Regions from separate parts of the Gracilibacillus sp. D59 genome, predicted to be linked through region 2. Evidence: a T-box and tRNA genes for the amino acid it is inferred to sense, from the RefSeq annotation. Region 2 holds a T-box; the other holds one or more tRNA genes.
The links. The T-box of region 2 lies ahead of ACTWP4_RS17620 (valine--tRNA ligase). A T-box ahead of a tRNA ligase gene usually reads a tRNA of that ligase, here a tRNA-Val.

Region 1 (6,554 bases), on a different contig from region 2:
CTTTCCTTTTTTCATTTCTTCGCGTTGCAATTTCCCTTTATGAATAACAATCGATGGTCTGCCTTCTAGCATAGACCTTGTTTTCTTATACCGTTGTGTGATGATTTCAGTTAAATATAATAAAGCTCCCCACAATAGAACGGCAAAACCAATATCACTAATGCCCACTTCGTCATCATAAAGTGCATTCCCTACTAATTCCCCAAGAATAAGTGCTGAGATGAAATCAAATGCTGTGAGCTGTCTGATTTGTGTTTTTCCAAGCACTTTAGCTAAGATAAACAACATGACAAAACCAAACAATGTTTCAACAAAAATTGAGCCGTATTGCATCGTTGTTTCTCCTATCTTTATCATATTTTGTATTAGGATACACCAAAATATTAAAGTACATACATGAGAGAACCATTGTTAATAAGAAAAGCTAAAATGCATGATTCACATTTTAGCTTCCACTGTCAATATTGATTTTGTCATTGTCACATGGGGAATACCTGCATCCATAAATTTACCGGAAATCGTTTCATAACCAAGCGATTGATAAAATTTCTCTGCTTGTATTTGGGCATTTAGTTTTGATTTTTTCATTCCTTTTTCTTTTGCTTTGTCTTCCATATATAAAAGAATATCTTTGCCATAGCCTCTACCACGCTGTGATTTTAATACACAAATACGCTCCATCTTTGCATAACCGTCAACGAGCCGCATTCTGCTTGCTGCTACCGGTTCGTCATTATGATACCCAACAAAATGAAGCGCTTCTTGTTCCAAATCGTCTATTTCTAGTTCTTCAGGTACACCTTGTTCCTCCACAAAAACAATCGAACGAACTTTGTAGGCGTCTTGTAATTCTTTATCTGTCTTGACTACTTTTAATTCCATTTTCTATCTCCTTATCCTAACATCTTTATTAATATATCCTTTAAATCCTTTTGCCAAAATTTCCAAGTATGATTACCATTAAACTCATCATAATGATAAACATGTAATTTTCCTTCTAATTCATTATGTAAATGACGATTAGGTGTTAAGAAGTCAGCAGATTCACCGTTTGTCATCTGTACTTTGGTTTCTTCTTTTCCAATTGAATGATATATTTCAAGATTGGGAAATATAGTGGTTATTCGTGCTCTTTCCAAAACATCTCCATCTACATACGGTGATTGCATTATGACGGTATCAAATGTATGTGGGAATTGAGTTGCGATCATAAATGCTAAAGTTCCAGCTAGCGAATCTCCCATTAATATCCGCTTTACCGGTGTTATATGTAAATGATTCTCGACATAAGGAATCGCTTCTTTTACGAGAAAAGCGATATAGGTATCCTGTTGTTCACCACTTGGATGGTATTTTTCCCGTCGATCATGCTTATCTTGATAATGAATGCCAACAAAAATGGTCGGTTCAATTTCTATATTTTCATGTAGCTGATCACTTAAAGTGGCAACTCGTCCCATTCTGAAATAATCATCACCATCATTCATGATACATAATTGATAATCTTGAAAAGCTGTAAATCCTTCTGGAAGGTACCATTTTATCTCAATTTCTTCACGTAAATGTTTACTTTGAATAGTTACATCTTCCATTGTGCCATTACGTCCCACAGAAACTCCCCCCTTATCATAAAGTATTTTAACAGGATTTTTCTTTACATGCATTATTTTAACAACCATCGTGAGATTGGTGCCATGCTAAGACTTTGTATGGTTAGTGACAATAAAATAACGGTAAAGCTAACTCCAACAATCCAATCACTATTTATACCACTGGCACTTTTGGCGTATAAGGTCAGGACTAAAAATACAGACATAGAACCTTTTAATCCTGCCCATGATATTAACAGGTTGTAACGCCAGGAAAGGGGGGCGATTACCTTTGTTACAGCGTAGGTAATAACAAACCTTACGAAAATCATGAACAAAAAAATGATGATAGCATAAAGCCAGTAATTAAGTGATAAGTACTCGGTTATTTCAATCCCGATTACTAAAAACAATATCGCAAGTAAACTGTTTTCAACAATTTCCCAAAATCCGTCCAATGATTCTCGAAAATGATCTTCTTTAATTGCGCGACCATATTCAAATGAAATCATCATGCCGCTTGCAACAGTCGCTAAGACTCCAGAAACATGTAGAGCTTCAGCAATTAAGAAAGAACCATATGCCAAAATAATACTGAGCATAATTTGATAATTACGATAATGAGAATAGTGAACAATTTTGCTTACTAAATAACCACAAAAAAGCCCAATTGCAATTCCTCCTAATGAAATGAGCAGAAAGTCACCTAAAAATGCAGAAAAAGAAAATCCTTTTTCACGCGTGGCTATAGCAATTAAAGTTGTGAAAAGTACAATACTAGTTCCGTCATTCACCATCGATTCCCCTTCGACCATACTAGCTACCTCTTCGTTTCCGGTTGCTTTTTTGATTATGGATACAACTGAAACTGGGTCAGTAGGTGTCAGTATAGCGGCAACAACAAATGCTCCGGCTAAACTAATAGGGGAAATAACAGAAATCAAATAACCTAATAGCAGTACATTCAAAATGATTCCGATAGTTGCAAGGGATATAATTAAGTTAGCATTTTGACGGAAATCCTTTATGGGAAATTGGTAAGCCGATACAAATAGTACCGCTGGCAAAAAAATATGATAAATGGTATTCTCCGTTAGTTTTACCGATTCGAAAAAAGGAATAAAAGCTAGTCCGATTCCCAGTAATATTAATACGGATGGGACAGGAAAGTTTTCTTTCTTTGTATCAATCGTAAAAATGATATAACCAATAAAAAGTAAGATAACGATATGTTCAATTGACATTTTCTTCACCACCTATGATGTAGTTATTCCCATAATTTTTCATCAAAAACACATGTATGAATCTTATTATTCAAGGTAAGCTAAGCAAAAAAAGGATGTGTGCTTTGGTGAAGAAGCTTTGTTTATTTTTATTAATTTTCACGATGATGACTTCAACAGCATTTGCGAATAGTCAAACTGCTCTTGTAACAGATGAACTATATAAAGATATGGAGGCATTAAAATATCCGCAAGTTTCGGAAATGGAAAAACCTGAGATGGAGGATAAAATTAATAAAACATTTCAGAAGTATATTAAAGAGTCATATAAAGAACTAAAGGAAAATGAAAAACAAGCAGAAAAATACGATTTCCAAGCGGAATATCAGACAGATTATGAAGTGAAATATAACAAATCTCCTAAATTAAGTATTTTGACAAGTAATTATATTTTCAGTGGAGGAGCCCATGGTAACACTACTGTTGAATCGTTTAATTTTGATGTTGATAAGGGAAAACGTGTATATTTAACCAATATACTTACGGAAAAAGAACAAATTGAAGCTGTTCGTGATTATGTGTGGGAATATGCCACTGATCGTCCAGATATATTTTATCCGGATTTAAAAAAGGAAGATATTAAGTTAACGAAAGATACTGCTTTTTATTTTACTGATGATGGTATTACATTGGTGTTCCAGCAATATGAGATTGCACCATATGTTGCAGGGAATCAGGAAATCCATATACCGGCAGAAGTATATATAAATAGCAATAAAAAATAAGAGAACTGGAGCTCCAGTTCTCTTATTTTGCAAATACATGATTGCCAATTTTAACAGTAGTTTGTTGCTCAAAAATCCAAGAGCTTACTGCTGTATCTGGGTTGTAAAAATAAATTGATCCTTGTCCTTGTCCACGAAAAGCAATGGCTTCTTCGACAGCACGTTTTGCTTCACTATTAGCAGGCTTGTTGATTTCTCCATTAGCAACAGGGCTGAACGCATGAATTGCTCCATTCTCATAAGTTTCATACACAACGCCTTTTATCGTATTTGGAAAATTCGGATGATCAACTCTATTTAAAATAACAGTTGCTACTGCCACTTTTCCTGCATAAGGTTCTCCTTTTGCTTCTGCATGAACTAATCTAGCTATTAATTCTTTGTCAGATTCTGAAATAGACGCTGGTATCGTGAGATTCTCTCCAGGGTATAACATAGAAGAAGAGTAGTTATTAATATGCATAAGTTCATTCGTAGATACACCGTATTTTTGCGCTATTTTCCAGAATGTATCCCCTTGTTTGACTGTATATCCTTCAACGAAACCAGGCATGACTGTCAAGCCTGTAACGATAATGAAACTAGCTAATAAAACTTGAATTTTTCTCATCTAATACCTCCTGCAATTTGATCTATTTAATAGCTTAGCAGATGTAATATAAAGAATCGTTATGATAAATTTCCCAATCTATAGGAAGCTTGATATAATAAGTAACAGAAAAGTTTACCAATTTCAATAGATTGGTAAGAAGAGGGTAATATGTAAATAGGAGCTAAGAATATGACAATTGTAATGGTATTGAAACAATGGGTAGGAGCATTATTCAGTAAAAATGGTTGGACAATTTACAAGGAAAGTGACATAAAAATTTGACTATCCTATGATCGATGTAATGAATCAACAGGTGGAAGCAAGAGTGTTGTACAAGAAACAAGTATATTTTCGTGTTTTGGTGGATTTCAAAAACGAAAGTATGGATGTTGAAGGAGATATAGACAAGTTAAATAGAAAGATAAAAAGAGAATTACGTGCTTCAGAAGAAGAGTATATGAAATTACTGCGAGCTAATTCATGGTATGTCATGGAAAACATTAAAAGATAATTGAATTCTTTTTATGGATGAACTAGGATTTTAAACAGTTTTCATCATACATCGGATAGCTCGTGATATTATTTATTGACAGATTATAATAGGTTGATTATAGTAAAATTACTGCTATTATTGTATAGCTCATTTGATTGATCACTTTGAGTGGGAGCAAAGTTAAATATTACGATCTGATAGTTCAGCGGGAGAATGCTTGCTTGACAGGCAAGAGGTCGGGGGTTCAAATCCCTCTCAGATCATAGTTTCAAGACACATGTCATAATTTTGAATGTGTCTTTTTTTGTTCATTTTTTGGATTTAGAGTTATAACTTACTAAATCTATAATCAGAATTAGAACGCAAGAAAAGATAAGATTCTAATTTCTTTCAAGTGTTAAAGTTTTATTGAAGGAAGGGATGTTTAATGGAAAAGCGTTCTATTGGTTTTTATGAAGGTATAGCATTGTATATTGCTTCCATATTGGGTTCGGGTTTCTTTTTATATCAGCAGTTACTGCTTCTATAACAGGTCCTGCATCGATCTTGTCTTGTATAATTGTTATTTTTATTAATTTCCCATTAGCCTACTCAATTGCTTGATTGGATTTAATTAGAAAAGCCTAGAGTGGTTGTCAGTTGGTAGATTCTTTATTGATTGGACTGATTTTATGAAATCAAATACTCTGTCTTTAAAGTTAATGTTTAAAGCAGTAGCTACATGTGATAAAAGATATGATGGTAAGTTTATTTATGCGGTAAAGACAACTGGTATCTTTTGTCGACCATCTTGTAAATCTAAAACCCCGAATTTTGAGAATATATGTTTCTTTGAAAATGCTGTGATTGCAAAACAACAGGGGTTTCGACCATGTAAAAGGTGTCAACCTGAACTATCTGTCGACATCTTCGATCCTCAGCAAGATATGGTAGTGGAAGCAAAAACCTTTTTAGAACAGCACTATCAAGAAAAAATCACGTTAAACATACTTGCGTTCAAAATTGGTGTAAGCCCGTATTATTTAAGTCGAATCTTCAAAGAAAAATATGGTGTGACACCACACAAATACCTTGAAATCATAAGAATTCACAAAGCAAAGAATTTGTTATTAAACACAATGCATAACAGCACGGAAATATGTTTTCAAGTAGGATTCAACAATTTTTCTAGTTTCTACAAACAATTTAAAAAAATATGCGGTTGCTCACCATCTCAATTTAGAAGTAAAAACGGAAGGGGAATTTAAGCTGTGAAGCAAACAAAACGTAAAGTTGCTTATTGGAGTTTGTTTTCCCACGATCAATGGAAAATGTACCTCATTGCTACAAATAAGGGGTTGTGCTACTTAGGCCCTCAGGATAACAGTTTTAAGAAATCTACAAACTTTTTTGAATCGAGATTTCCAGATTATCATTTAGAACAAAATAACGAAAAGTTACAGCCTTATCTAGCTGAGTTAACGGAATATTTTCAACGGCAAAGGACTTTTTTTACTTTTCCATTTGATATGCGTGGAACTGATTTTCAATTAACCATATGGTATGAATTAAGGAAAATTCCGTATGGACAAACCTTTTCCTACTCACAAATCGCATCTAAACTTGGAAGACCTCATTCTGCTCGTGCTGTTGCAAAAGCCATTAGTGCTAACCCGGCGCTAATCGTAATTCCTTGTCATAGAGTTGTAGGTAAAAACGGAGGTTTAGTTGGTTATCGTGGGGGCGTAGAAATGAAGAAACAACTTCTGGAGCTAGAAGTTAGTAAATTTTACAATAAAGCGAAGTAAAGAAAGAGCTAACTTAGGGTTAACTCTAATGTATCATAATAAATCCTTCTACAAATAATAATGAAACCTTTTGATGAAGATTACC
Region 2 (6,554 bases):
CAACATTATTAAAGATGTTTAACAGTATGCTTACTCCTGACCAAGGAAGCATTACATATAAAGATGAACCGATCACAGATTTAGACCCAGTTCAATTAAGAAGAGAAGTCGTAATGCTTGGGCAGGACCCTGTTGTTTTTGATGGGACGGTTCGTGATAACCTTTTAATAGGCCTGCACTTTGCAGATAAAGAAGAAGTAGAAGACTGGGAGCTTACCAAATTATTAAAAGAGTTACATGTGACTAAAAATTTAGATGAAAAAGCTGATAAATTATCAGGTGGTGAACAACAGAGATTAGCATTCGGACGTGTGCTTCTGATGAATGTTGAAGTATATTTGCTGGACGAACCTACTTCAGCTCTTGATGAAGAAACGGAAACAGCAGTGATGGACTTATTTACAAAGAAGATCCGTAACGCAGGTAAAACAGCAATAATGGTAACACATTCGAAAGAAGTCGCTGAAACATATAGCGATGAAATTATCTATATGAATGACATTCTAACGAAAGAGGGTGCTCTTTCGTGAATGAAATGCTTGAAATTACTATATGGCAACTTGTAACTGCATATATTTTTATTGTTATTTTATTAGCGATCGTTCGCTGGCGTAAAATCCCACGAGAGAAAGAGATTATTATTGCGACACTAAGGATGACAATACAACTCGTATTAGTTGGCTATGTCCTTATGTTTATTTTTGAAAATGAAAAAATGATTTATTCGGTTATCACCATTATTGTCATGGAAACATTCGCAGTCTATAATATTTATAAACGAACAAAGCAATCCTTAAGTAGAGAATTAAAGAAAATCATTGCGTTTTCGATGGTGTCCGGAACATTATTTGCCTTTCTCTATTTTGATTTTATTGTAGTTCAATTTTCGCCTTGGTATGATCCTCGATATTTCATACCGATTGCTGGCATGTTAATTGGAAACTCCATGACTGGTATTACACTTGGAGTTAGTTCTTTAGTAGAAGGATTTACCTCGCGAAAGAAAGAAGTGGAGGCAGCTTTGATGTTAGGGGCCCCACCAAATAAAGCATCACAAGGTATCGTTAATCATGCTTTTGATTCAGCAATTTTACCAACGATAAACAGTATGGTTGGTATGGGGATAGTCTTTTTACCGGGGATGATGACCGGTGTTATTTTATCTGGGGCAGGTCCGATGGATGCGATCAAATATCAAATTGCGATTATGCTTGGGATCACCGGCAGTGTTTCGTTATCTGTTATTTTATTCTTGTATTTTGGCTATAAAACTTTTTTTAACAACTATGCACAGTTGAAATTATAATTAGACTTGACTTAATTGATTCCTTTTGGATAAAATAACATATAATGAATCATAAACTAGTCAGATGCGATGATGAGAAGGAGTACTTCACACTGTTCGCAAGAGAAGAAAACCCATAGGCTGAAAGGTTTTCTCGAAAAAAGGTGAAGGAAGGTAGTCTCTGATGCAGCTTTACTGAACATTTCAAGTAGGTAAAAGCCGGTGAAATCCGTTATCTTCTGCTAAGCGTATAAGTAAATATTACTTATAAATTAAGGTGGTACCGCGGAAACCCAATCCTTTTCGTCCTTTTTAACACAAGGGCGGAAAGGATTTTTTTATATGCTAGGGTTTGAAATTATGCACAAAAAACATAAACTGTGCAGTTATATTTTTTAGATTTGCTTTCTTCCATTCTGATTATAGATGAGTGCTGCCAATCGCTTCGGACCCACGGAAAGGGAGTATTTTTCCGCAGCGCCGAACTAGCAGTCACCGTTAGAAGAATGAAAGAACATTACACCCAAAATGAATTTTTATTGGTTCGTAGTTTGCATCTATTGTCAAGCAGACATAGCTCGACTAAGCGAGGCATGCCCGTTTTTCTTAAATGAAATAAGTGTAAATATAAGGAGGATATAAAATGTCAGAACAACAGGAAGTTAATTTACCGCCGAAGTACGATCCAACTACAGTGGAAAAGGGTCGTTACAACAAATGGGTAGAAGGAAAATATTTTGAAGCAGAACAAAACAAGGCCAAAGAACCTTTTACAATTGTGATCCCGCCACCAAACGTAACCGGTAAACTGCATATCGGACACGCATGGGATACAACGCTTCAGGACATCATTACCAGAATTAAACGAATGCAAGGTTATGATGTACTTTACTTACCAGGAATGGACCATGCAGGTATCGCAACCCAAGCGAAAGTAGAAGCGAAATTACGCGAGGAAGGCGTATCACGTTATGATTTAGGCAGAGAGAAGTTTCTCGACAAGGCATGGGACTGGAAAGAAGAATATGCAGGCTTTATTCGTAAACAATGGTCTAAATTAGGACTTGGACTTGATTATTCTCGCGAACGTTTTACTTTAGATGAAGGATTATCAGACGCAGTAAAAGAAGTATTTGTAACATTATACGAAAAGGGTCTTATCTATCGTGGTGAATACATTATTAATTGGGATCCTGCAACTAAAACAGCCTTATCAGATATTGAAGTAATCTATAAAGATGTTCAAGGACATTTTTACCATATGAAATATCCATTAGCAGATGGATCAGGTCATATTGAAGTTGCAACAACAAGACCAGAAACAATGCTTGGAGATACAGCGGTAGCCGTACACCCAGATGATGAGAGATATAAAGATTTGATTGGAAAAAAAGTGAAACTGCCAATAGTCGGCCGTGAAATTGAAATCGTAGCAGATGATTATGTTGACATGGAATTTGGTTCAGGGGCTGTTAAAATAACGCCTGCGCATGACCCAAACGACTTCGAAATTGGTAATCGTCATAACCTCGAACGTATACTTGTTATGAACGAAGATGGTACAATGAACGAGGTTGCAAGTAAATATCGAGGGATGGATCGCTTTGAATGCCGCAAAGCAATTGTCAAAGATCTTCAAGACCAAGGTGTCCTTTTTAAAATTGAAGAACATATGCATTCAGTAGGTCACTCAGAACGTAGCGATGCCGTTGTAGAACCATATTTATCCACACAATGGTTTGTAAACATGCAACCATTGGCAGATGCAGCTATTGAACTTCAAAAAGCAACTGATGATGAAAAAGTCCATTTTGTTCCAGACCGTTTCGAAAAAACGTATCTCAGATGGATGGAAAATATCCGTGACTGGTGTATTTCCCGACAATTATGGTGGGGCCATCGGATTCCTGCTTGGTATCATAAAGAAACAGGTGAAATGTATGTAGGAAAAGAGGAACCAGAAGATATTGAAAACTGGGAACAAGATCAGGATGTATTGGACACTTGGTTTTCATCAGCATTATGGCCATTCTCAACACTCAATTGGCCAGATACAGATAACGAAGATTTTAAACATTTCTTCCCGACTAATGTATTAGTAACAGGCTATGATATTATCTTTTTCTGGGTATCACGCATGATTTTCCAATCGATTGAATTTAACGATGAACGCCCATTCAAAGATGTATTAATTCATGGATTAGTTCGCGATGCAGAAGGACGTAAAATGAGTAAGTCCCTTGGTAACGGTGTAGATCCTATGGAAGTGATCGATAAGTACGGTGCAGATTCTTTACGTTATTTCTTAGCAACAGGATCAAGTCCTGGTCAGGATTTACGCTTTCAGTGGGAAAAAGTAGAATCGACATGGAATTTTGTTAACAAAATATGGAATGCATCCCGTTTTGCATTAATGAATATGGATGGCTTAAGTTATGATGAAATGGACTTATCAGGGAAAAAGTCCGTGGCAGATGAATGGATATTAACGAGACTTAACGAAACAATTGAACAAGTGACACGTCACGTTGATAAATATGATTTTGGTGAGGCAGGACGTTACCTGTATAACTTTATCTGGGATGACTTCTGTGACTGGTATATTGAAATGGCGAAATTACCATTATATGGAGAAGATGAGCAAGCAAAATTAACAACTCGCTCGATCTTGGCATATGTGTTAGACCATACTATGCGCATGCTTCATCCGTTTATGCCATTTGTGACAGAAGAAATCTGGCAGCAACTGCCACATGAAGGCGAGTCAATCGTATGTGCAGCATGGCCAACTGTAGATGACAGTTTATCGAATCAAGCAGCGTCTGACATCATGAAACAACTTGTAGCGATCATCCGCTCTGTTCGTAATATCCGTGCAGAAGTCGATACACCAATGTCGAAAGAAATTCCTATCATTGTGCAAGCAACAGATGAAGCAATAAAATCACACTTGGAAGAAAATCGTATCTATTTAGATCGTTTCTGTAATCCAAGTGATTTAACCATTGATACTAAAGTAGAAGTACCAGAAAAAGCAATGTCTGCGGTAGTAACTGGTGCTGAAATTTTCTTACCTTTAGAAGGATTAATCGATATTGACAAAGAAGTAGCGCGTCTTCAAGGGGAACTGGACAAATTAACTAAAGAAGTTGAACGTGTTGACAAAAAATTAGCCAATGAAGGATTTGTTAGTAAAGCTCCTGCACAGGTAGTAGAGGCAGAAAAGGAAAAACAAAAAGATTACATGGAAAAACGTGAAAAAGTACAATCACGTATTCAAGAGTTACAGAAATAAAGAAAAGAGGCTGTCATCGACAGTCTCTTTTTCACAAAAACAAGTGTATAAAACTTAAACTGCGAAGTAATACTTTTTAGATCTTTCTTCTTCCATTCTGAATTTTGATGAGTGCTACCATTCGCTTCAGCAAGATACTTCGCTTAGTGTAGAATTCTTATTTTTACAAGTGTGAATCTATGGCATTACTTCCTATGGATCTCCACTTTCATAAGATAGAACATCTATCATAGCGGAGGCAGAATACGGAGACTCCTGCGGGACAGCGAGAGCTGAAGATCCACTTTGTGAAGTGCTTTTCTTCACAAAGTTAGCGAAAAGCCTGAGCCCACGGAAAGCGCAGTATTCTGCAGGAACGGTATTTCGGCACTCTCTATAGAAAGGGTGGAAGAGAGTCTCACTCCCAAAACTTTCATTGCTTCGCAGTTGTTATCTACTTTGTTAATTAAAAGAAAGGTGTGTTTTTATGATTCAATCTGAACAGGAGTTGGAAGATTTTTTTGCATCAAGAAGAAAGTTAGGGATAAAGCCTGGATTGGAACGGTTAGATTATTTATTAGAAAAAGTTAATCATCCACAAAAATCGATTCCTACAATCCATATTGCCGGTACAAATGGTAAAGGTTCTACTCTGACGTATTTAAAAGAAGTATTAATGGAGAGTGGACGGATCGTTGGGACTTTTCAATCACCAGGTCTTCCTACTATTCTGGATCATATGGCAATTAACAATCACCCCATTATCTTGGAGGATTTTACGGCTATTCTTAATAACCTTTTACCTATAATAGATGAAATGGATCATATTGATTTAGCCCCTTCTGAATACGAAATATTAATGATTATCACGTTATTATTTTTAAAAGATAATGTTGATATCGCTGTAATCGAAACATGTATGGGTGGTCTAGAGGACGTAACAAATAGAGTGGAGCCACTGTTAACAATTATTACTACTGTTGCAATTGATCATACGAGCTTTTTAGGTGATACGTTAAGAGCTATTGCAGTGCATAAGGCGGGAATTATAAAAGAAAACGTGCCAGTTATTGTAGGTGAATTGGACGATGAAGCTTTGCAAGTTGTTCAAGAAGTAGCACTTCAACAATGTGCTACTCTGTATCAATATGAAAAGGAATTTTGGACAGAAGAAATAGATATGCCCCATTTTCTCTGGAGTAGTGGATCAAAGCATTTTTCTATTGATCTTTCCATGAAAGGTCGTCACCAAATCATGAACGCAGCCTTAGCAATACAAGCATTCAATCTACTGAATGATAATGGATTTAATATTAATGATATAGCGATAAAAAAAGGATTATTTAGAGCTAAATTACCGAATCGAATGGAAATTATTAATGAAAACCCAAGAATTATCGCTGATGGGGCACATAATGTCCAAAGTGTTAGCAAGTTAGTAGAAACAATTGAGGAAGAAAATATCGAGGGAAGCATTAAAGTCTTATTTAGTGCATTTCGTGATAAAGACATAAGTAGGATGATTGAGGAATTATCCAAGCTCACGGACGAGATTATGGTGACTACTTTTGATCATCCAAGAGCATTATCTGATGTAGAAATACCCAATCATGTCGTTTATTACCTAGATGCGCAACAAGCACTAGACAATCTATTAGTTAACAGTAATCCAAATGACTTGATACTAATCACAGGTTCACTTCACTTTGTCGAATTCATAAAGAGTGTAGTTAAAAAGTAACAAATATCCACCAAATGTTATTTAAAAATCATTGTTATTTATTAGTGGAGCAAGTATAATTGTTTTAATATTATGACAAGTTATGGAAAAATAAGTGTATGAACTCAGTACATAATAGCCTATAAATGATCCGGTTATTAAAGCTTGAAAATTACTAGCAGTGATCAATTTTATTAATTGTGTAAGGAACATAGTAATTTTTTCATAGTCAATAGAGGATAAGAGACAAAAGAAAATCTTTGGAAATAATCAGC

Region 1: it encodes a tRNA-Val, which carries the amino acid that the T-box ahead of ACTWP4_RS17620 (valine--tRNA ligase) is inferred to sense. The anticodon was not compared.

The regions. Positions count from the first base shown of each region.
Region 1 is NZ_JBQQCK010000008.1:167,497-174,050, reverse strand. It holds gene ACTWP4_RS14785 (DUF421 domain-containing protein) at 1-333, opposite strand, end outside; gene ACTWP4_RS14780 (GNAT family N-acetyltransferase) at 439-882, opposite strand; gene ACTWP4_RS14775 (alpha/beta hydrolase) at 894-1,610, opposite strand; gene ACTWP4_RS14770 (cation:proton antiporter) at 1,664-2,833, opposite strand; gene ACTWP4_RS14765 (DUF3298 and DUF4163 domain-containing protein) at 2,941-3,597, shown strand; gene ACTWP4_RS14760 (cell wall hydrolase) at 3,620-4,207, opposite strand; gene ACTWP4_RS14755 (hypothetical protein) at 4,515-4,700, shown strand; tRNA gene ACTWP4_RS14750 (tRNA-Val) at 4,874-4,945, shown strand; partial or broken gene ACTWP4_RS14745 (amino acid permease) at 5,110-5,282, shown strand; gene ACTWP4_RS14740 (bifunctional transcriptional activator/DNA repair enzyme AdaA) at 5,354-5,929, shown strand; gene ACTWP4_RS14735 (methylated-DNA--[protein]-cysteine S-methyltransferase) at 5,933-6,469, shown strand.
Region 2 is NZ_JBQQCK010000012.1:16,565-23,118, forward strand. It holds gene ACTWP4_RS17610 (ABC transporter ATP-binding protein) at 1-530, shown strand, start outside; gene ACTWP4_RS17615 (ABC transporter permease) at 527-1,306, shown strand; T-box leader at 1,367-1,599, shown strand; gene ACTWP4_RS17620 (valine--tRNA ligase) at 1,929-4,580, shown strand; gene ACTWP4_RS17625 (bifunctional folylpolyglutamate synthase/dihydrofolate synthase) at 5,047-6,300, shown strand.